Regions from separate parts of the Bacillus sp. GW823-FHT06B01 genome, predicted to be linked through region 2. Evidence: riboswitches for the same ligand, from Rfam matches in the RefSeq annotation. Region 2 holds a riboswitch; the other holds the start of a gene.
What was found. A riboswitch is a leader RNA that binds a small molecule or an ion and turns the genes downstream of it on or off. The one in region 2 is predicted to bind magnesium.

Region 1: linked by a shared signal. The riboswitch ahead of AC1Q8N_RS17275 (P-type ATPase actuator domain-containing protein) and the one ahead of mgtA (magnesium-translocating P-type ATPase) in region 2 are both predicted to bind magnesium.

The regions. Positions count from the first base shown of each region.
Region 1 covers NZ_JBXAHR010000003.1:771,424-776,943, forward strand. Annotated here, with positions in the region: RNA gene ssrS (6S RNA) at 1-69, shown strand, start outside; RNA gene ssrS (6S RNA) at 91-274, shown strand; gene AC1Q8N_RS17255 (hypothetical protein) at 329-778, opposite strand; gene AC1Q8N_RS17260 (hypothetical protein) at 862-1,173, shown strand; gene AC1Q8N_RS17265 (glutathionylspermidine synthase family protein) at 1,177-2,412, shown strand; gene AC1Q8N_RS17270 (DUF350 domain-containing protein) at 2,409-2,795, shown strand; M-box (ykoK) riboswitch at 2,890-3,055, shown strand; gene AC1Q8N_RS17275 (P-type ATPase actuator domain-containing protein) at 3,399-4,124, shown strand; gene AC1Q8N_RS17280 (5'-3' exonuclease) at 4,255-5,121, shown strand; gene AC1Q8N_RS17285 (FbpB family small basic protein) at 5,482-5,520, shown strand, end outside.
Region 2 covers NZ_JBXAHR010000002.1:686,358-701,860, reverse strand. Annotated here, with positions in the region: gene argJ (bifunctional glutamate N-acetyltransferase/amino-acid acetyltransferase ArgJ) at 1-510, opposite strand, end outside; gene argC (N-acetyl-gamma-glutamyl-phosphate reductase) at 521-1,558, opposite strand; gene AC1Q8N_RS10735 (YqzH family protein) at 1,783-1,968, shown strand; gene AC1Q8N_RS10730 (SDR family NAD(P)-dependent oxidoreductase) at 1,998-2,792, opposite strand; gene AC1Q8N_RS10725 (MBL fold metallo-hydrolase) at 2,802-3,755, opposite strand; gene proI (pyrroline-5-carboxylate reductase ProI) at 3,921-4,760, shown strand; gene sdaAA (L-serine ammonia-lyase, iron-sulfur-dependent, subunit alpha) at 4,813-5,691, opposite strand; gene sdaAB (L-serine ammonia-lyase, iron-sulfur-dependent subunit beta) at 5,710-6,369, opposite strand; gene AC1Q8N_RS10705 (hypothetical protein) at 6,414-6,560, opposite strand; gene rnz (ribonuclease Z) at 7,113-8,036, opposite strand; gene AC1Q8N_RS10695 (DUF3932 family protein) at 8,226-8,477, shown strand; M-box (ykoK) riboswitch at 8,648-8,815, shown strand; gene mgtA (magnesium-translocating P-type ATPase) at 9,144-11,849, shown strand; gene AC1Q8N_RS10685 (MgtC/SapB family protein) at 11,961-12,662, shown strand; gene AC1Q8N_RS10680 (DNA polymerase IV) at 12,704-13,942, opposite strand; gene AC1Q8N_RS10675 (hypothetical protein) at 14,087-14,287, shown strand; gene AC1Q8N_RS10670 (tripeptidase T) at 14,332-15,450, opposite strand.

The DNA of each region.
Region 1 (5,520 bases), on a different contig from region 2:
CTGTGAGGGCATCCACCTGCGAGTAGCGGGTTTTTGGACATTTACGAGGAGCGGCACGTGCGGGGGTCTTATTTCAACTAACATTATATAAAATTCCTACGGTGTACGTAGCTTATGCATGTCTTAAACCAATAAGTTTAATATGGAAGTTCAATATTTAAATGTAGCTAACATGCCATCTTTTTAAGAAGGAAGTTACAAACATTTGTGAGAGCATCCACCTGTGAGAGCAGGTTTATGGACATCTAGAGAGAACGGCATATGTGGGGCTATATAAAAACCTTACGTTTTATACGTAAGGTTTTTTTGTTGCATACATATATTTATTTTATCTGGATTCACCTGTGAAGTTTCCATAATAAATATAGCACTTTCTATCTTCATCAATCTCTCTTGAATCTAAAGCGAACTCCATATGCATGCCGTCGCGCTGAATATATATAATGTCTGAATGAAGAGATGGCAAAATTTCTTCATAGTTCCATACATCTTTCCGATCTATTATGCTTGAACTCGTTTCACTTAGTTCTCTAACCTCAAAACCGATGTGAGAGTATGTAGGATCTGAAGGGTCATTTGCAAACTCTTCTTTTTGAATATATATAACTGCTATTCCGTCTGGATCTACTGAAGTAGCAGTAACAACATATGTCTTGTTATCCTTTATAAAATATTCACACGTCATGCGCGCGATGATTTCAGAATTAGAAATATTTGCGTAGTTCCATAAAGCAGGATACCTTTTCGTTTCATCATTAAGTCGATATTCTAAGCGCATTTTATCCCTCTTCTTCCTTTTTCTTCTACTTTATCATGCTATCTTATATAATAGGAATAGAATTTAAAAAGGGGAGTGCGAAGGTGACAAAAACGAAATGGCTAGTAGGTGGTGTCGTAACGTCTTTAATGACTGGCACCTTATTTGGCTGCGCACAAGATCTTCCCCCAAAACCGAATGATAATAGTTGTTCAGATTGGGATTGGGATGATGAACTTGGGGTATGGCAGTGTGATGATAGTAGGTCAGGTTATCGTGGGCATTATTTTTATGGTGGGAGTTACTATCAAAATAAATCCACTTTTAAAAATTCATCGGCATTTAAATCTTATCAATCGTCTGCGGAATTTAAAGGTGGAATTGGAAGCGGTTCAAAGGGAGGATTTGGGGGCTAACATATGTCGCAATACATAAGGGATCGAAAAGAGTTTTATTCGAAATATCCGAATTTTTGGTCGGATTTATATGAATGTGAGTATAGTTTGTTTCATATTTTCTCTATAACAAATCAGACTATGAAACAATTGCAATTAGCAACTGAACGAATGGGGAAAATATTTTTTAAGACTGCTAAACTTTTGCGGAATTTAAGTGACGAACAGCTTCTTGAACTTGGGTATCCTCCTGCAAGCTTATCTTTCATTAGAATGAAAGGATTATATCCTGAATCTGTTATTTCACGATTTGATTTCGTTTTAACAAGTGATAACCAAATTAAAATGCTTGAGTTTAATAGTGATACACCAACTTTTATTATGGAATGCTTTCAAATGAATGGAAAAATTTGTGGGAAACTAGGCTATGATGATCCAAACTTGGGTCAAGAACGATTACTATCTTCTGGTGTTACAAAGGCCGTAATGGAAGCGACAAAGGGAATAGATAACCCAAATGTTGTTTTTACAGCACATCATGAACATATTGAGGATTGGAATACGACTATGTATTTGAGTCAGTTATGCCATGTTGAAAATAAAGTAGTGCCAATGTCAGAACTTAGAATTACAAAAGATGCTTTAGTGGATAGGGATGGAGTACAGATTGATATTTTATATCGCCAAACATATCCGATAGAAGATTTAATTGAGGATCAAGATCCTGAAACAGGAGACTTCGTAGGTGTGGAACTGTTGCAACTTGTAAAAGCCGGAAAGCTTTTTATAATAAATCCTTTGTCAGCATTTTTGCTTCAGCCAAAATCAATTCAGTGTCTGATTTGGGGGTTAGCAGAAGAAAAGGCCTTTTATACAAATGAGGAACAACAGTGGATTAAAGAATATATGTTACCTACATATTTAGAACGAGATTTATTTTTAGGAAAAGGCTCTTTCGTTCAAAAGCCTTCATTTGGTAGAGAAGGAGACACAATTACCGTTCGCGATAAGGACGAAAATATTATGATTCAAAATGCACACCAAACGTATAAAGCGTCACTGCCGATATTTCAAAAGTATACAGAACTTCCAGTCGTATCTTTGGAAACAGAGAAAGGGATGGAGAAACTGTCGTATGTGTTTGGTTCGTTTCTAATTGCTGGAAAAGCGAGTAGTATCGGTATTCGCGCTGGGGAAAAAATTACGGGGAATGAATCGTACTATTTACCGGTAGGTATAAAAAAGGAGGAAAGTATATGATTAATTTTTTATTATATTTAGCAGTAACACTGGGCCTTTTATGCATTGGTCTGTTCCTCATGGAAGTGACAACGAAAGTAAAAGAATTTAAGTTAATGGCCCAAGGGAATAAGGCGGTAAGCTATGTACTTGGAGGACGATTACTTGGATTAGCTATTGTTTTATATTCGACAGCAGCTAATTCCATTTCACTTCTTGATATGGTTTCGTGGGGAGCCGTTGGGATTTTGGCTCAAATTATCGTCTTTTATTTAGCTGAGTGGCTTACACCACGCTTTAATATAAACAAAAGTCTTGAAGAAGATAATCAAGCAGTCGGTCTGTTTCTTATGTTTTTATCGCTTTCCATTGGGATTGTAATTGCTGGTTGTATAACTTATTAAAACCTTTACGTTAGTTCGCCATACTTTTCGAAAAAATTGTAGGCTACTGTTGACATCTATTTTAAATAAGAGTAACATTTTCTATGTAATAAAAATAAGTCTCTGTTAGGTGAGGCTCCTGTATAGAGAAATGCTACTGCCCAAAAATGTCGAGAGACGCCAATGGGTCAACAGGAATGATCGAATTAAGGTTTTTCTTAACGTAGCTGGTAATGTACCTATGCTATACAGTGCTAAAACTCGGCGAGGGAGAGGTCCGTAGATTTCTAATTGTTTAGGAATCGTTTATTTGTGTATGCCATGACCTTTACTCTTTTCGGAGTAAGGGTCTTTTTGTTACAAATCTATGAGTAACTTCATAGTATAAACTATAAAATTAAACGAGGAGGTGAGGAGCATGTCAAATTCTGACTCGGTTCCGTTACCCATATACTTCAAATCAAAAATATATGATGTAGGCAGGAAACGACTTGTTCCTCCCTCTATATTTATCATAATGTAGCGTTTATATGCATGTTTAAGCGCTAAACACTGTTACGGTAAAAGTGGATAAATTGAGAAACAAAGCGTTTCTTCCTATGTTGTACAGGAGGAGACGATAATATGTTATATGCAAACAAAACTGTGGGTAACACGTCATATAAATTAAGTAAAAAATCAACGAAAGAACAAACAATGCTTCAAAAAAATAAAGATTTATTAATTGAAATCGCAACGAGAGATGTAAAATCTGTATTTGCGTATTTTAAAACAACAAGAGACGGATTATCTATGAAAGAGGCACAAAAACGCATTCAAGTATACGGCCGAAACGAATTAATTTCAAAAAGAGCGCGTATTGCGGAAGTAATGATGAAGCTAAGTGGAATGATTCCAGGTTTTTCAAAACAACATGTGCGTGATGGATTACAATGTGAGAAAATTACTGTGTCTCGAGTAGAATGTTCTAGTGTAACAGGTTTAAACGGTAAATTAAAAATGATGAATGTGCCAGTACAAGAGCTTGTTCCTGGGGATATGATTTTTCTTTCAGAAGGTGATACAGTACCAGCAGATGTACGTATCATTTACGCGAATGATTTATTAGTAAATGAATCCGTGCTAACAGGAAAAGATGCAAGTATTGAGAAATTTGAAAGTTGCTATCACCTTGAGCGTAAACGATTTATTCCTTTAAAACGAATGAAAGACTATAATCCACTTGAACTTGAAAACGTATGTTTCAAAGGGACTCATATTGTTGGCGGAAATGCAAAGGCTGTAGTTGTTTCGACTGGGAAAAATACGTATACAGGAATTCTTCATACTTGTTGTAGTAGAACGTCTTAATGTGTAAATGATGCTAAATATACAAAAACAATGTATAATAGACAAAGTTGAAAAAACGTAGAATGGTAATCTATTTATATAACCTTACGTGATGACGTGGGGTTATTATTTTTTTGGTAGGAGAGGGATTATGAAAAAAGTATTATTAGTTGATGGTATGGCACTATTATTTCGTGCTTTTTACGCAACAAGTGTCTACGGACAATTTATGAAACGACAAGATGGTACCCCTACAAATGGGATTCATGGTTATATGAAACATTTATTAACAGCTATGCAAGCAATTGAACCGACACATATCGTAACATGCTGGGATATGGGTAGTACGACATTTAGAACAGAATCGTTCTCGAATTATAAAGCGAATCGTGTAGCGCCCCCTGAAGAATTAATTCCGCAATTTGATTTAGTTCAAGAAATGACTGCGAAATTGTCTATTCCAGTTATCGGTATGAAAGGGTATGAAGCGGATGATTGTATCGGCACGCTTGCAAAACAATACTGTAATGAAGCGGAAGTGTATATTTTAACAGGTGATACGGATTTACTTCAGCTTGTTGATAAGAACGTTACAGTAATGCTCTTGCGCAAAGGAATCGGAAATTACGAATATTACACACCAGAGAAAATCATGGAAGAAAAAGGCGTAGAGCCGTGGCAAATCGTGCATGCGAAAGCATTCATGGGAGATACGAGCGATAATTACCCAGGTGTAAAAGGTATCGGGGAAAAAACAGCGTATAAATTGATTCAAGAGCACGGAACAGTAGCAACTGTACTAGAAAATGTAGCATCATTAACGAAAGCGCAGCGCACAAAGATTGAAAGTGATTTAGAGAACTTAAATATTTCATTACAATTGGCACAAATTCATTGTGAAGTTCCAATTTCATGTTTACTAGAAGAAGGATTACACACAATGGATGAAGAAAAACTTAGATTCGTTTGTGAAGAAATGAATTGGGGAAGACCTGAAATATTAATCAATATGCTATAAATAGTTTTGAAAGAGGGGTGTTATAAAAGTCAAAGTTTGACTTATATAACACCCCTCTTTTTGTTTTTACGAACAGTATCGTAGTAAATAAAATTATATCGAACTCAATTTTAAATATATAAATGTTTCGACAAAATATATTGATAGAAGTTGATGACAATAGCAACTTTTATAATGAAATGAAGCAATTTCAAAATGGTTTTAGGATGATCACATTTTTGTATGTTCACAAAGTTGTCAGAAAATAAATGGAATTTTCATATGAAGTTCAAATGGAATTCACAACAATCAATTATTATAAGGGCACACAGATAATTCCTTATCTTTTATATAGACCATCCCCCAAGGAGGACAATGAAAATGAGAAAAAAAGTGAGAAAATCTTTTAAACAATTATTA
Region 2 (15,503 bases):
CATCATCTCATAGCACGTTTCTTTCGTTATAAGATCCGTCGTTAAAATCGCTTCAGAAAAAGAATGAGCTTCACTTACTTCCTTCGTCGGGATAAGATTTGCAACTCCCTTTCGGATTATATCCATCGGTAAAGGAACACCAATTACACCTGTTGAAGCTACTGCAACGTAATTTTCTTTCACTCCAAAATGTTCCGCCCCTAATGCACGCATCTCGTAGGCATCTTGTAAGCCTTTCATTCCTGTACAAGCATTTGCATTTCCACTATTGACGATAATCGCTTGTAATTTCCCCTCAGCTGCTATACTGTCTTTCGTTACTTGCAGCGGGGCTGCTTGTATTTGATTCGTTGTATAGACAGCGGCACATGATGCTGGCACTTCACAAATGATCACACCTAAATCTCTTTGTTCTTTTTTTAAACCATTTGCAGTACCGATTGCCAAAAAGCCTTTTGGCGTTACAATTGAACCATTTTCCAATTTTGTTATAGACTCTACTTTAATCATCATGTCCCCCTTATAGATAAAGCGGCATATGTTGTAAGCCTGTTGTTTCTTCTAGTCCCGCAACTATGTTTGCATTTTGAATCGCTTGCCCAGCCGCACCTTTCATCATATTGTCTATAACAGAAACGACTGTCACTCTTCCTGTTCTTTCATCGTAAGCTACCCCCATATCACAATAATTTGAGCCCCTCACTTCTTTCGGACTTGGAAACTCTCCTTGCGTGCGAATTCGAATAAAAGCCGATTGTTCATACGTTTCTTCATATAATTTTTGAAGTTTTTCTATTTCCATTTCTCGTTTTACTTTCGCATAAAGGGTAACCATAATCCCCCGTGATATCGGTATTAAATGTGTACTAAACGTGATTGGCTTCGTTTTCCTATTCCACTCTGCAAGCATTTGCTCAATCTCAGGAACGTGTTGATGCTCATTTACTTTATAAATGTGCAAGTTATCGTATAACTCAGGAAAGTGAGTCATTGTTGTTGGCGTTTTGCCAGCTCCAGATACTCCTGATTTCGCATCAATAATAATGGAATCTTCTTCAATCATGCCGCTACGCACTAACGGCAATATCGCTAATAATGCGGCTGTAGCAAAACATCCTGGGTTTGCAATTAAATTTGCCTTTTGAATCTCGGACCTTTTCCATTCACTTAACCCATATACAGCTTCACTAAGAACTTCTTCTTTTGCAGCTGCCCTTTTATACCACTGTTCATATATGAAAGGATCTTTCATACGAAAGTCTCCAGATAGGTCAATTACTTTTAAACCTACTGCTAATAATTTTGGAGTTAACTCTGCTGATACTCCTGCTGGGGTTGCTAAAAATACAATTTCCGCTTTCTTCTTTATTTCCTCCGCATTAATTTCTTGTAACGTATGAACAAGAACATTTTGAAAATGCGGATATACATTTGTTATAGACTCGCCAACTTGCGAAAAAGAATGAAGAGATGCTATCGAAAAATATGGATGTTGCTCTAATAACCGAATTAACTCAATACCTCCATACCCAGTTGCTCCAATAATCACGACTTTCATATGCTCCTCCTCATATCGATTCTTTAAATTAAGTATGATTATAATATTGTATATTTATAGAGTCAATTAAATATTTATAAATTTTACAAACTTAAAAAACTTAATTTTACTAGAAAAACAATATACACAACCGGATTTTTATACAAAAACAATGTATAGTAGTTTTTTCATTTCACTTCAAGTACAATAAAACAATACATACGTACATACAGGCAGGGAAAAACATGAATGAAAAATTAATTGAGAAAATGATCATAAAAAGTTTTCAACAATATCAATGTAATCCTATGTCAAATGAGGATCAGGAAATGCTAATTAAACATATTCAAACGATAATTCATTCAAATACTGAAATTGATGTATACGAGGCAGTTGAGGATATCGTTTACGATTATGTGACTGGAAAATAAAAAATAGGAGATTTCCATATGGAAATCTCCTATTTTTTATTTAATGATTTACCTGCAACACGCTCAAATAAACCTGGGAATAGTGCATAAAGTTTCGGACCAATGCCCATCCACTTCGGTAAGTTTACTTCACGCTTTTTCGTTTGCATCGATTTTACGATCTGCTCTGCTACATATGTTGGTTTTAACATGTACCGTCCCATATTTTTCACATATGTACCGGATTGATCCGCTATTTCAAAAAAGTTTGTATCTATCGGACCTGGATTAATCGCTGTTACGAAAATATTTGTACTAGACAACTCCATGCGTAAACTATTCGTAAATCCTAATACTGCATGTTTCGTCGCTGCATACGCACTCGATTTTGGAGTTGCAATTTTCCCAGCAAGTGAAGCAATATTAATAATATGTCCTTCGTTCCTTTTCACCATATAGGGTAGTACCGCTTTCATACAAGCTACTAATCCAAATACATTTACTTGGAACATATCTTTCACTTCATCCATTGACGCATCTTCAAATGTTTTAAAAATACCAAATCCCGCATTGTTTACTAATATATCAATACGTCCCACTTCTTGTAATACCTTTGAAAAAACAGATTGTACTTCCATCTCTTCACTTACATCTAATACATAATAATAGCAAGGCGTATTATAAGTTTCTTTAATTTTCTCTGCTAACGCTTTTAATTTCTCTTCTGTTCTAGCCATTAATACTGGAGTCGCCCCCTGCTCTGCAACTTGCATTGCAACTTGCTCTCCAATTCCACTAGAAGCACCTGTAATGACGATTACTTTATTTTGTAAACGTCCCGTCATTGCTGTCACCTACTTTGCATAATAAATCAATTGTTGCGAAGATTCATCAATCATCACTTGTTGATTATATGCTAAAAAGTCTAATTGTCCAACAGTTTCTGAAATAGTAAGTGGCAATTGCTCCTTATATAATACCGGAAATAGTTTTACACATACTTCAAATGCTGTCATTGGTTTTTCCTTTAATAACTCAAGCACTTTAAACGCACGTGTTTCTTGCTTTTGTAATCTCGTTTCAATAAGTTGTTTCACATTTAGAACATCTTCTCCATGTCCTGATAAAATGCGCGAAATATTCATTTCACTTAAACGCTTTAATGTTTGATTATATTGTAATAACGGGCGCGCCCTTTCTGTTTGTCCTTCATATGGTGGTTCTAATATGGGATTCGAAGAAATATGGCTAATGAGAGCATCCCCGCCAATTAATATTCCATCAGATTCTCTATATAATGAAATATGAGTGGAAGCATGACCTGGTGTTTCGATTACTGTAAACCCAGGTAAAGAATCAATACGATCTCCCTCTCTCACAGTATGCGTTAACGATCTATTACAAGAATATTTAAGTGTCTTCGTCGTCAATAACGCCTCGTCTTTCAAAAATGCCGCTGGAACACCAAATTGCAAAGCTGTCTCTCTAAAAAACTCATGATACCACTTTAAAAATTCTGGATTTTGCGTGATCCAAGGCTCATTCCAAGGATGTCCAATAATGTTCGTTTTCTCAGAAAATATATTTAAAAGCCCACAATGATCCGCATGATGATGCGTAATGACTACTGTTTTAATATCTTCTATCGCATATCCTAATGTACCTAATTGCCTTTCTAAAGCACTTCTTGCCTCTTCTGTATTCGTCCCTGTATCAATTAATGTTAATGTCTCCCCCTCAACTAAAAACACATTCACAGTTTCAACTGCAAATGGCACAGGAATCTCCATTCGGTGAATCGCCGTCATGCTTAGCCCCCCTGTCTCTTTCCGGTTCAAAAATGAATACTTCTTCAGTTTACAACTTCTATATATATTTGTCATTATTTTCAGATAAAAAGAGGTGTTTCCTGTAAAAAAACGAATGTATGTACATTTATAAGAATTTCTAACCAAATTTAAAGGAGGAACATCATGTCTATTCAAAACATTTCCTTTCTCGGTGCAGGCTCTATTGCTGAAGCGATTATTGGTGGCTTGTTACATGCAAATGTTGTGAAAGGCGAACAAATTACCGTAAGTAATCGTTCTAACGAGACAAGATTGCAGGAGCTACATAAAAAATATGGCGTAAAAGGTACGCATAATAAAAAAGAGCTACTTACTGATACAACTATTCTTTTTCTAGCAATGAAACCAAAGGATGTTGCAGAAGCGCTTACTCCTTTTAAAGAAGATATACATAATAACTTGCTTATTATTTCCTTATTAGCAGGTGTTTCTACTCACTCGATTAGAAACCTACTTCAAAAAGATGTTCCGATTATTCGTGCGATGCCAAATACATCTGCAGCTATTTTAAAATCAGCTACTGCTATCTCGCCTTCAAAACATGCAACAGCGGAACATATTCAGACTGCCATAGCTTTATTTGAAACGATCGGTCTCGTCTCTGTTGTAGAGGAAGAAGATATGCATGCTGTCACTGCATTATCTGGAAGTGGGCCTGCTTATATTTATTACGTAGTGGAAGCGATGGAAGAAGCCGCAAAAACAATTGGTTTAAAAGAAGATGTTGCAAAGTCACTTATTCTTCAGACGATGATTGGTGCTGCTGAAATGCTAAAAGCAAGTGAAAAACACCCTTCTGTTTTGCGAAAGGAAATTACTTCTCCTGGCGGAACGACCGAAGCAGGCATTGAAGTATTACAAGAACATAAATTTCAACAAGCACTTATTTCTTGTATTACACAGGCTACACAACGATCACATAATCTTGGGAAAACATTAGAACAACTAACAAAAGAAAAATAAAAAATGGAGCTCAATTTTACTTGAGCTCCATTTTTTTATTAACATATATTGTTTAGTTATTAGTCTTCCCAAAAATCTCTTCTTGCAGACGGCGACCAGTTGGTGTTGCTGCAAGTCCACCTTCAGCTGTTTCACGAAGTGCTACTGGCATCGTTTGTCCGATTCTAAACATCGCCTCAATCACTTCATCACATGGAATTGTACTCGTTACGCCAGCTAATGCTAAATCAGCTGAAATCATCGCATTCGCAGCTCCTGCTGCATTACGTTTTACACAAGGTACTTCTACAAGCCCTGCAACAGGATCACATACTAAACCAAGCATATTCTTTAATGAAATCGCCATCGCTGTAGCTGCTTGATCTTGTGTTCCACCAGCCATCTCAACTGCTGCTGCTGCTGCCATACCACTTGCTGAACCTACTTCAGCTTGGCAACCTCCTGCCGCGCCGGAAATACAAGCATTATTCGCAACAACCATACCGAAAGCTCCTGCTGTAAATAAAAATTCGATCATCTCTTCGCGTGTCGGCTGTAATTTTTCTTGCAGTGCAAACAGTACACCTGGCACTGTTCCAGCAGACCCTGCTGTTGGTGTTGCACAAATAATTCCCATCGCTGCGTTTACTTCATTTGTTGCAACAGCTTTACTCACCGCGTCCAAAATCGTATCTCCAGATAAGCCTTTTCCGCTATTCATATACGCCTGAACTTTTACAGCATCTCCGCCAGTTAAACCAGTTGGTGATTTCACTCCGCGAATACCACGTTCTACTGCTTGCTCCATCACGACTAAGTTCTTTTCCATACCAGCAATTACTTCTTCACGTGAAATACTTCTTGTTTTCATTTCACATTGAATCATAATTTCTGCGATTTTTACATTTTGTTCTTTAGCTTGCGCCACTAGTTCCGCTGCGTTCCGAAACATGGTGTGTCCCCCCTGCAATTATTCCATAATAGTTACTTGACAAATATTTTGTTGCGCGTTTATTTCTTCAATCACTTCATCTGCTAATAATTCATCTGTTTCGATAACCATAAGCGCTCTTCTTCCTTTTTCTTTACGAGAAACACTCATTGTACTAATGTTAATTTCATGTTTCGCAAGGATTGAAGCTACTGCTGCAATAGCACCGAAGCGATCGTTATTTACAATAAGCAGTGCTGGACTCGTGCCTGTTAATTGAAGATCGAATCCGTTTAATTCTACAACTTCAATTTTACCGCCACCAATTGAGCAAGCAACAACTTCAATTTCTTCTTCACCTTTATACAAACGAATTCTCGCTGTATTTGGGTGAGGTGCATTTGCATCTTCTTCAATAAATTCTACTTCGATTTTGCGCTCTTTTGCTATGTCTAGCGCTTCTGGAATACGTAAGTCATCTGTTTCAAACCCTAATATCCCACCTATTAACGCTACATCTGTACCATGCCCACGATACGTCTTTGCAAATGATCCATATAATGAAATACTTACTCTTTCTGGTTCATGACGAAACAGCTGGCGAGCAACTTGCCCCATTCTTGCTGCGCCTGCTGTATGTGAACTTGATGGACCAATCATAACTGGACCAATAATATCAAATACTGAGCGATACTTCATCATAACTCCCCCTAAACCTCTATGAAAAAAATTTTACTATTCTATTAAGCTACCGAATCGGTTGCTTTTCCAGTTGTACGACGAATTTGTTCCGCTATACGAATTGGATAGTTTTTGAATAACAGTGAAACAATATATCCTGAAATAATACCAATTATCATAATAAATAAGAAACTTAGCATTACCTTCATTTACTAATCATATAAGCTAATCCACAATAAAGTCTTGTAGCAATCCAAAGTTTAACACAGAACCCCTTACAAGCATAGCATAAACAAGTGAAACGCCCATTGCTTTCATATCTTTTAGTGCTTTAAAGCTAAAAAATGAAAAAAGACTTAGTACAAATAATAGTAATATCTTTCCTATTATAAATTCCATGTTGCTCTCTCACGATTTAGTCAACTTCACTTATTACGACAAATGGCTAAAATGCATGTAGCCTACAATAAATTTTGATCTGCCCTCATTATAGCTCGTTTTTAATAAAACGCTTACTTTTAATGAATTTTAAAAGTTCTGAATAACGATCTGTTTTTGCTATTTGTACCACTCTTATGTCATCTGACTTATATAACAGTTTTTCTAAACAATCGGTATTATGCATTTTCATCCTATTTCTTCACATCATTAAAACTTTCTGTTCCATCCAATATAAACATAAAATGATAACAGTTTTATTTTAAATTTTTTTTAGAAATAAAAAAATGGCAACCTTTCGTCACCATTTTTTCACACCATTATTATCTTTCTACCGGAAAAATTTTCAAGTCCGTAGCTATTTCTGTATTAGAAAATAGCTCTCTTGCCTCTTTCCATAATTCCTTATATGTATCCCCTTGATAACGAGAACTAATATGAGTCAATATTAATCGTTTTGCATTTGCCTGAAGTGCAATACTCGCAGCTTGCTTAGATGTGGAATGAAAATAATCATACGCTTGTTGTTCATCTTCTGCTGCAAAAGTTGCTTCATGAACAAGTACGTCAGCGTCTTGTGCCAGCTCTCTACTCGCTTCACAATATCTTGTATCGCCTAAGATGGTAATAATTCTTCCCTTTTGAGGTGGACCAATAAAGTCTTTTCCATTTAATATCGTACCATTTTCTAATTCAACTACTTCTCCATCTTTTAAACGTTTAAAGAGCGGGCCCGGTTTCACACCCATCTCCAGCAATTTATCGACTAAAAGAGCACCTTGTATATCTTTCTCTACAATACGATACCCAAAACATTCAATACCGTGTGACAATCTTTTCGTTTCCACGTGAAATTCATTATCTTCAAATACAGTACCTTCTTCTGTTATCTCCACAATTTCAAGTGGATATTTTACATGTGTCGTACTTACTGATAATGCCACTTCAATAAATTGTTTAATTCCTTTTGGTCCATACACTGTTAAAGGTGTAGTCCCTCCTTGAAATGAACGGCTTCCTAATAAACCAGGCAAGCCAAAAATATGATCACCATGTAAATGCGTAATAAATATTTTTTCAATGCGGCGTGGGCGTACTGATGTATGTAATATTTGATGTTGCGTCGCCTCGCCACAATCAAATAACCAAGTCTGTCCTCGTTCTTCTAACAATTGCAAAGCAATTGCCGAAACGTTCCTTCCTTTCGAAGGAACACCTGCACCAGTTCCTAAAAATACAAATTCCACTTTCTTTCCTCCAGCTCTTTATATAATCTACCTTTCATCTTACGGAATGTTATTTCAAATGGCAAATCGAATTTACATAACCAATCATCTAGACAACTATATATCACGAACGTTATACTCAAAAAACTTAGTAATCGTTCGTGTTTTATGTTAAAATGATTATACTACATTTTAAGGGAGCGTTTTATTATGAAAGAAGCATTTCGTTTACAAACTGATTTTTCATCTTCATTTGATCGCTGGGTAAGTTCTTTCGTGTCTGATCACCCAGCACAATTAGAATGGACGACTTTGAAAGAATTAATCCATGAATATACAACAACACATACAAATGATTCATTACCAACATATATTTCTTCAGCTTTAACATATTACGCACAACGCGTTTCAACAACAAACAGTTCAGAAATTGTTATTTTTGAAAATACTACAATCTCATAATCTGTAATAAAAAGCACTGTAATCAGTGCTTTTTATTTATTTCCCCACCTTATTTCAAAAAAAACTCCTCTTATTTCCTACTATATAGCCATCATAAACCTATTTGATTTTTCAAAAAAAAGATATTGACACTATAAATTTACAGTGCTAACATTCAAATTGTAATTGAATATGGTCTCTGTTAGGTGAGGCTCCTGTATAGAGAAACGCTGCTGCCCAAAAATGTCGAGAGACGCCAATGGGTCAACAGGAAAGGTCGGAATGAAGGCCTTTCTTAACGTAGCTGGTTTCAGTACCTATGCTATACAGTGCTAAAACTCAACGAGGGAGAGGTGCATCTATTTTTGTCATGCACAAAAACTGTTTTTATCTATGTTTATTAACAGTCTTTGTTGTGGACTCTTTTAACTGCGAATTCAGACCTTTACTCGTTTTGAGTAAAGGTCTTTTTATATATGCACCTTACTATGAAACAAACATAGCATATTCAGAAACTACTAAATTGTACGGAGGTGAGGAACAGTTGGCAATTGATGATTCGGCCCAGATACCCATATGTTTTACGTTAATATTTCATCATGTAGGTAGGAAAGAAGCTGTTCCTCCTAATTTTAAATAGTCGAGTAACAGATTGTTTCCTCCTTCATGAAAAAGGAGGAACTACCGATGTTAAATTTACAAAGACAAGAAACAAAACATTCATACGATCAAGATCGTATGAAAACAAATAATGAATTATTGGTGGAAGTCGCAACACAAGATGCAAACAAGGCGTTACAACTTTTAGAAACAACAAAAGATGGACTCTCTAAACAAGAAGCGGCTCTTAGACTTACTTTATATGGCCCGAATGAAATAGCTCATAATAAAACATCACCGTGGTACATTCAATTTCTACTGGCATTTAAAAATCCGTTTATTTTTGTTTTATTAGCTCTCGGCGCACTCTCTTTTTTCACAGATGACATACAAGGAACCCTTGTCGTATCTGTAATGGTAATGCTAAGTGCAACGATTCGTTTTTTACAAGAATTTCGTTCTCAAAAAGCTGCGAATCAGTTAAAAGCTATGGTTCGAACAACGGCGAGCGTCTTTAGAATAGATGGATTTGTACACGAAACAAAAAAAGTAACAAATTTAAAGCAAAATTATACAATGGAAATTCCAATTGAAGAACTTGTACCTGGCGATATTATTTCACTTTCAGCCGGTGATATCGTTCCGGCTGATGTGCGTATTCTATCAGCTAAAGATTTATTTGTGAATCAGTCTTCTTTAACTGGGGAAGCACTGCCTGTGGAAAAGTACGAAAACTGCTATCATACAGAGAATAAACATATCTTACCGAAAAACATGAAAAAAAATTACAATCCACTCGATATGGAAAACCTTTGTTTTATGGGTACAAATATTGTAAGTGGTAGTGCAAAAGCTGTTGTCATCTCCACAAGTACCGATACGTATTTCGGCTCTTTAGCAAAAAGGGTTATCGGCAAACGAGTAGAAACAAGCTTTGATAAAGGTGTAAACAAAGTAAGCTGGCTCTTAATTACATTCATGCTTATTATGGCGCCTATCGTTCTTCTCATTAATGGATTCACAAAAGGGGATTGGCAAGAGGCTTTCTTCTTCGCTATCGCAATTGCTGTTGGTCTCACACCTGAAATGTTACCAATGATTGTAACTGCTAATTTAGCAAAAGGTGCCGTTAACATGTCTAAACAAAAAGTAATTGTAAAACAACTGAATTCTATTCAAAACTTAGGTGCTATGAACATTCTTTGTACCGATAAAACAGGAACTTTAACAGAAGATAAAGTTGTACTTGTCCGCCATTTAGATCCTAACGGTAATACATGTAATCGTGTATTACACTTTGCCTATTTAAATAGCTTCTATCAAACAGGATTGAAAAATTTAATAGATAAAGCCGTTATGAAGCATACAGAAGAAAACCAGAAGTTTAATCCATCCATTTTTCAAAAACTAGATGAAATTCCATTTGATTTTGCTCGCCGGCGTATGTCTGTCATCGTGAAAGATATTTCAGGTGAACATACAATGGTTTGTAAAGGAGCAGTAGAAGAAATTTTATCTATTTGTAACTACACTGAAGTAGATGGAAAAGTTGTTTCTCTTACCGATGACATGCGTTCAAATGTAAAACAACTAAGTGAGACATTAAATAGTGAAGGTATGCGTGTTATTGCTGTAGCTTATAAAAAAGATAGACCAATAAATGATACAGAGTACGCGGTACAAGATGAAAATGATATGATTCTCGCTGGATATATTGGCTTTTTAGATCCACCGAAACCATCTGCAGCTACTGCCATTCAAGCATTGCAGAAACATGGTGTACAAGTAAAAATTTTAACTGGCGATAACGAAATCGTGACAAGAAAAGTTTGCAAAGAAGTTGGATTAAATATCGGTGAGCCTGTCCTTGGTTACGAAATCGATTCTTTACCTGATAAAGCATTAGCAAAATTAGCCGAAGAAACAACTGTATTTGCTAAACTAAATCCAATGCAAAAATCTCGCATTATACGAGTATTACAAGGAAACGGACACACTGTAGGTTATATGGGAGATGGCATTAACGATGCCGTAGCGTTACGTGAAGCTGATGTTGGCATATGTGTTGATACTGCTACTGATATTGCAAAAGAGTCTTCCGACATTATTTTACTCGAAAAAAGTTTAACAATATTAGAAGCAGGCATTTTAGAAGGACGTACTACATTCGGAAATATTTTAAAATATATTAAAATGACAGCTAGCTCTAACTTCGGAAATGTATTTAGTGTATTAGTAGCAAGTGCTTTCATCCCCTTCTTGCCGATGCTTGCCATTCACCTTTTAATTCAAAACTTACTTTATGATATTTCACAACTGTCTATCCCATGGGACAAAATGGATAAAGAGTTTTTAGACAAACCAAGAAAATGGGATACTGCCAACTTACGAAACTTCATTATTTGCATCGGTCCCATTAGTTCCATATTTGATATTATCACATACGTAGTCATGTGGAACGTCTTCGGTGCAAATACAGCTAGCGAACAATCATTATTCCAATCTGGTTGGTTTGTCGTTGGATTGCTAACACAAACTTTAATTGTTCACATGATAAGAACACAGAAGATTCCGTTCATTCAAAGTACTGCATCAATACCGGTTCTTTTATTAACCGCTTGTATTATGGCAATCGGAATTTATATTCCATTCTCGCCACTTGGAGCAGCCGTTGGATTACAAGCATTACCACTTAGCTACTTCCCTTGGTTAATAGGAATACTATTAGGCTATGCTTTCTTAACACAGTTCCTAAAAAAAGTTTATATTAAAAAGTTTCATAGCTGGTTATAAAGTGAAGCTTTCATCAGCCCGCAAATAGTGGGATAAAAATGAGAATGAGCAGGTACTCCCCACGCATTCTCAAAAATATAACATGGACTTATATGTATGGAGGTGACCATGATGGTATGGTATGACATTGTATTAAGATTATTTATCGCAATTATTGTAGGTGCTTGCATCGGAATGGAACGGCAATGGAGACACAGGATGGCTGGATTACGGACAAATGCTCTCGTATCACTTGGTGCCTGTATATTTGTTTTATTATCCGTCATGCTTGATCACGATGCTAGCCCCTCACGTATTGCTGCTCAAGTCGTTAGTGGGATTGGTTTTTTAGGAGGCGGCGTTATAATCCGCGATGGTTTTAGTATTAGAGGGCTTAATACAGCAGCTACTCTATGGTGCGCAGCTGCTGTTGGTACTCTTACAGGTGCTGGTTTCCTCGTTGCAGCTATATTAGGTGCAGCCGGCGTTTTACTAGCAAATATACTACTTCGCCCAATCGCTCTCTTTATGAATCAGAAATCAAAAGAAGAATCACCTGAACAAACGAATTACTTACTTTCTCTTACTTGTTCAGAGGAACATGAATCCCATATTCGTTTTTTACTTATGCACATGGTAAGTTCTGAAGGCATCGGTTTAAAAGAATTGTATAGCGAAGACGTAGATTCTAATCAAAAAGTGTGTATACAAGCTACATTACATTGCAGTACAAATGCAGCAGTCCTAATTGAAAAAGTAGTAGGTAGAATGCTATTAGAATCTGATGTTACTGCAGCTGGTTGGAAAACTTCATTAGATTTAGAGGTAAGTTAAAAATGAAAGGTGTCATGATATTTACAGCTTCATGACACCTTCTACATAAACTTATTTTCTAACTTTTGCTGAAAAGACTTTTCTTGCTTACGTAATAATTGACTACCTCGTTGTAAAATCGGCATTCCATACTTATCATTAATTTGATCGATGACAGCAAGTAGCGGCTCTTCTTTCGCATCTTCTTCAAATGAAAACAAATCTAATTGTTTCACCGATTCTGTCTTCCACTCTATTTCAGTAGCTGTAACACCTAGTAAACGAACGGAATCACCGTCCCAATGTTGCTTCCATAAACGAGATGCTGCCTGAAAAATATCTCGTTCTTCCCAAATCGCATTTTTCAATTGCTTACTCCGCGTTACTGTCCGCCTATCATGATATTTAATCATAATTTGAATATTATAGCTGACAAGCGTTCGCTTTTGTAATCTTTTACTCACTGATTTTGATAGCCGTTCTAACATATCAAGTAATTCTTTCTCTTCATCCATATCCTTTGAAAAAGTCATCGAATTACCGACACTTTTATGTTGTCCCATTTGACTCGGATCAACTTCCCTATCATCCATACCTTTTGCCCGCTGTTGTAAATCAACGCCATGCTTTCCAATTTTAGCGCGAATGATATGTTCGTTTCCTTTTGCTAACTGCTCAATTGTTTGTATATGAATATCATTTAATTTTTCAGCTGTTTTTTCTCCAATTCCATGCATTGCTTCAACTGGAAGTGGCCAAATCATTTCTGGAATATCTCGTTTTCGAAGCACCGTAATACCGAGAGGCTTTTTCATATCAGAAGCTGTTTTTGCTAGGAAAAGGTTAGGAGCAATTCCGATGCTACACGGAAGCTGTAACTCTGTTAATAACGCCTGCTGAATCATCTTTGCTATTTCAAGAGGTGAACCGAGTGCGTAGCAATCTGTAATATCTAAATACCCCTCATCTATAGAGACTGGTTGTATTTTTTCCGTAAAACGGGAAAGAATTTGAAACATTTGAAATGAAGCTTCACGATATAATGTAAAATTAGGACGCATTACAACTAATTGCGGGCATAACCTTTTTGCTTCCCAAAGAGGCATCGTTGTACGTATTCCATAGTCTCTTGCCTCATAACTACATGTTATAATAATTCCTTTTCTTTCTTTTTCATTTCCAGCAACTGCTAACGGCTTCCCTTGTAATGATGGGTCATGAGCAATTTCAACAGATGCGAAAAAACAATTCATATCTACATGCAAAATAACACGACCATTTTTCGGATACATTTCTCGCACAGTACTCACTCCCTAATCAGAACGTTCGTTCTTTCATTATATCAAATTTTGCATAATAGTTATAATAATTGCTTGTTCTTTTCCTTTCATACATTTGATATAATTTACATAAAATGTATAAAATCACAAAAAGGGATGATTATGATGAAATCAACTAATAAACTCAACTATACGTTCCTTGTGATTATATTAATCATAGCCATTAATTATTTACTGCTTCCTATTTTTAATATTAATACGTTTGGGTTCTTCCCTCGCCTAGTACATATAGCAACAACTTATATATTGCCATGGATTTTCTTATATTGGCTGATCCGCCTTGTAAAAGCAATCGAATCCAAATAAAAAGCGTGTAAATCAATTGTGATTTACACGCTTTTTCTATTCCATTACTTCGCTACTTCTTCAATAATTGCTATAACTAATTCTGCTGTTTTCGCTAATTCTTCAACAGGAATCTTTTCGTTTGTTGTATGAATTTCTTCATAACCAACCGCTAAGTTAACTGTTGGAATACCGTGTCCTGCAATTACGTTTGCATCACTTCCGCCACCACTTTGGTGAAGAGAAGGTGTACGACCAATGTTTTCAGCTGCACGTTTTGCAACTTCTACAACGTGATCGCCCTCAGCAAATTTAAATCCTGGGTACATAACGTTTACTTCAACGTCTGCATGACCACCCATTTCTTTTGCAGTTGTTTCAAATGCTTCTTTCATTTTTGCAACTTGTGCTTCCATTTTTTCATTGATTAAAGAACGCGCTTCTGCAAAGATTTGTACATGATCGCAAACGATATTTGTTTGTGTACCACCTTCAAAACGTCCAATATTTGCAGTTGTTTCAGAATCAATACGACCAAGTGGCATCTTCGCAATTGCTTTCGCTGCGATAGTAATTGCAGATACACCTTTTTCTGGTGCTACACCAGCATGAGCTGTTTTCCCACGAATAATTGCATTCACTTTCGCTTGTGTTGGAGCTGCAACAACGATTTCACCAACTTTTCCATCGCTATCTAATGCGTAACCGTATTTCGCTGTAATGCGCTCACGATCTAATGCTTTTGCACCAACAAGACCAGATTCTTCTCCAACTGTAATAATAAATTCAATTTTACCATGAGGGATGTTTTTCTCTTTTAAAACACGAATTGCTTCGAACATTGATGCTAATCCAGCTTTATCATCCGCACCTAAAATCGTAGTACCATCTGATACGATATATCCATCTTTAATAGAAGGCTTAATTCCATTACCAGGAACTACTGTATCCATATGAGAAGTAAAGTAAATTGTATCAACACCATCTTTTGTTGCTGGTAAAGTACAAATTAAATTACCTGCACCATGCCCAGTAACAGCCATTGTGTCATCTTCAAATACTTCTACACCTAAATCTGTAAACTTCTTTGTTAATACTTTACAAATTTCTGCTTCAAATTTCGTTTCAGAATCTACTTGTACTAATTCCATAAATTCATTTACTAAACGTTCTTGATTAATCATAAGACTGCGCCTCCTGCACTACCATTATGTATGTAACACTATTAATTATAACA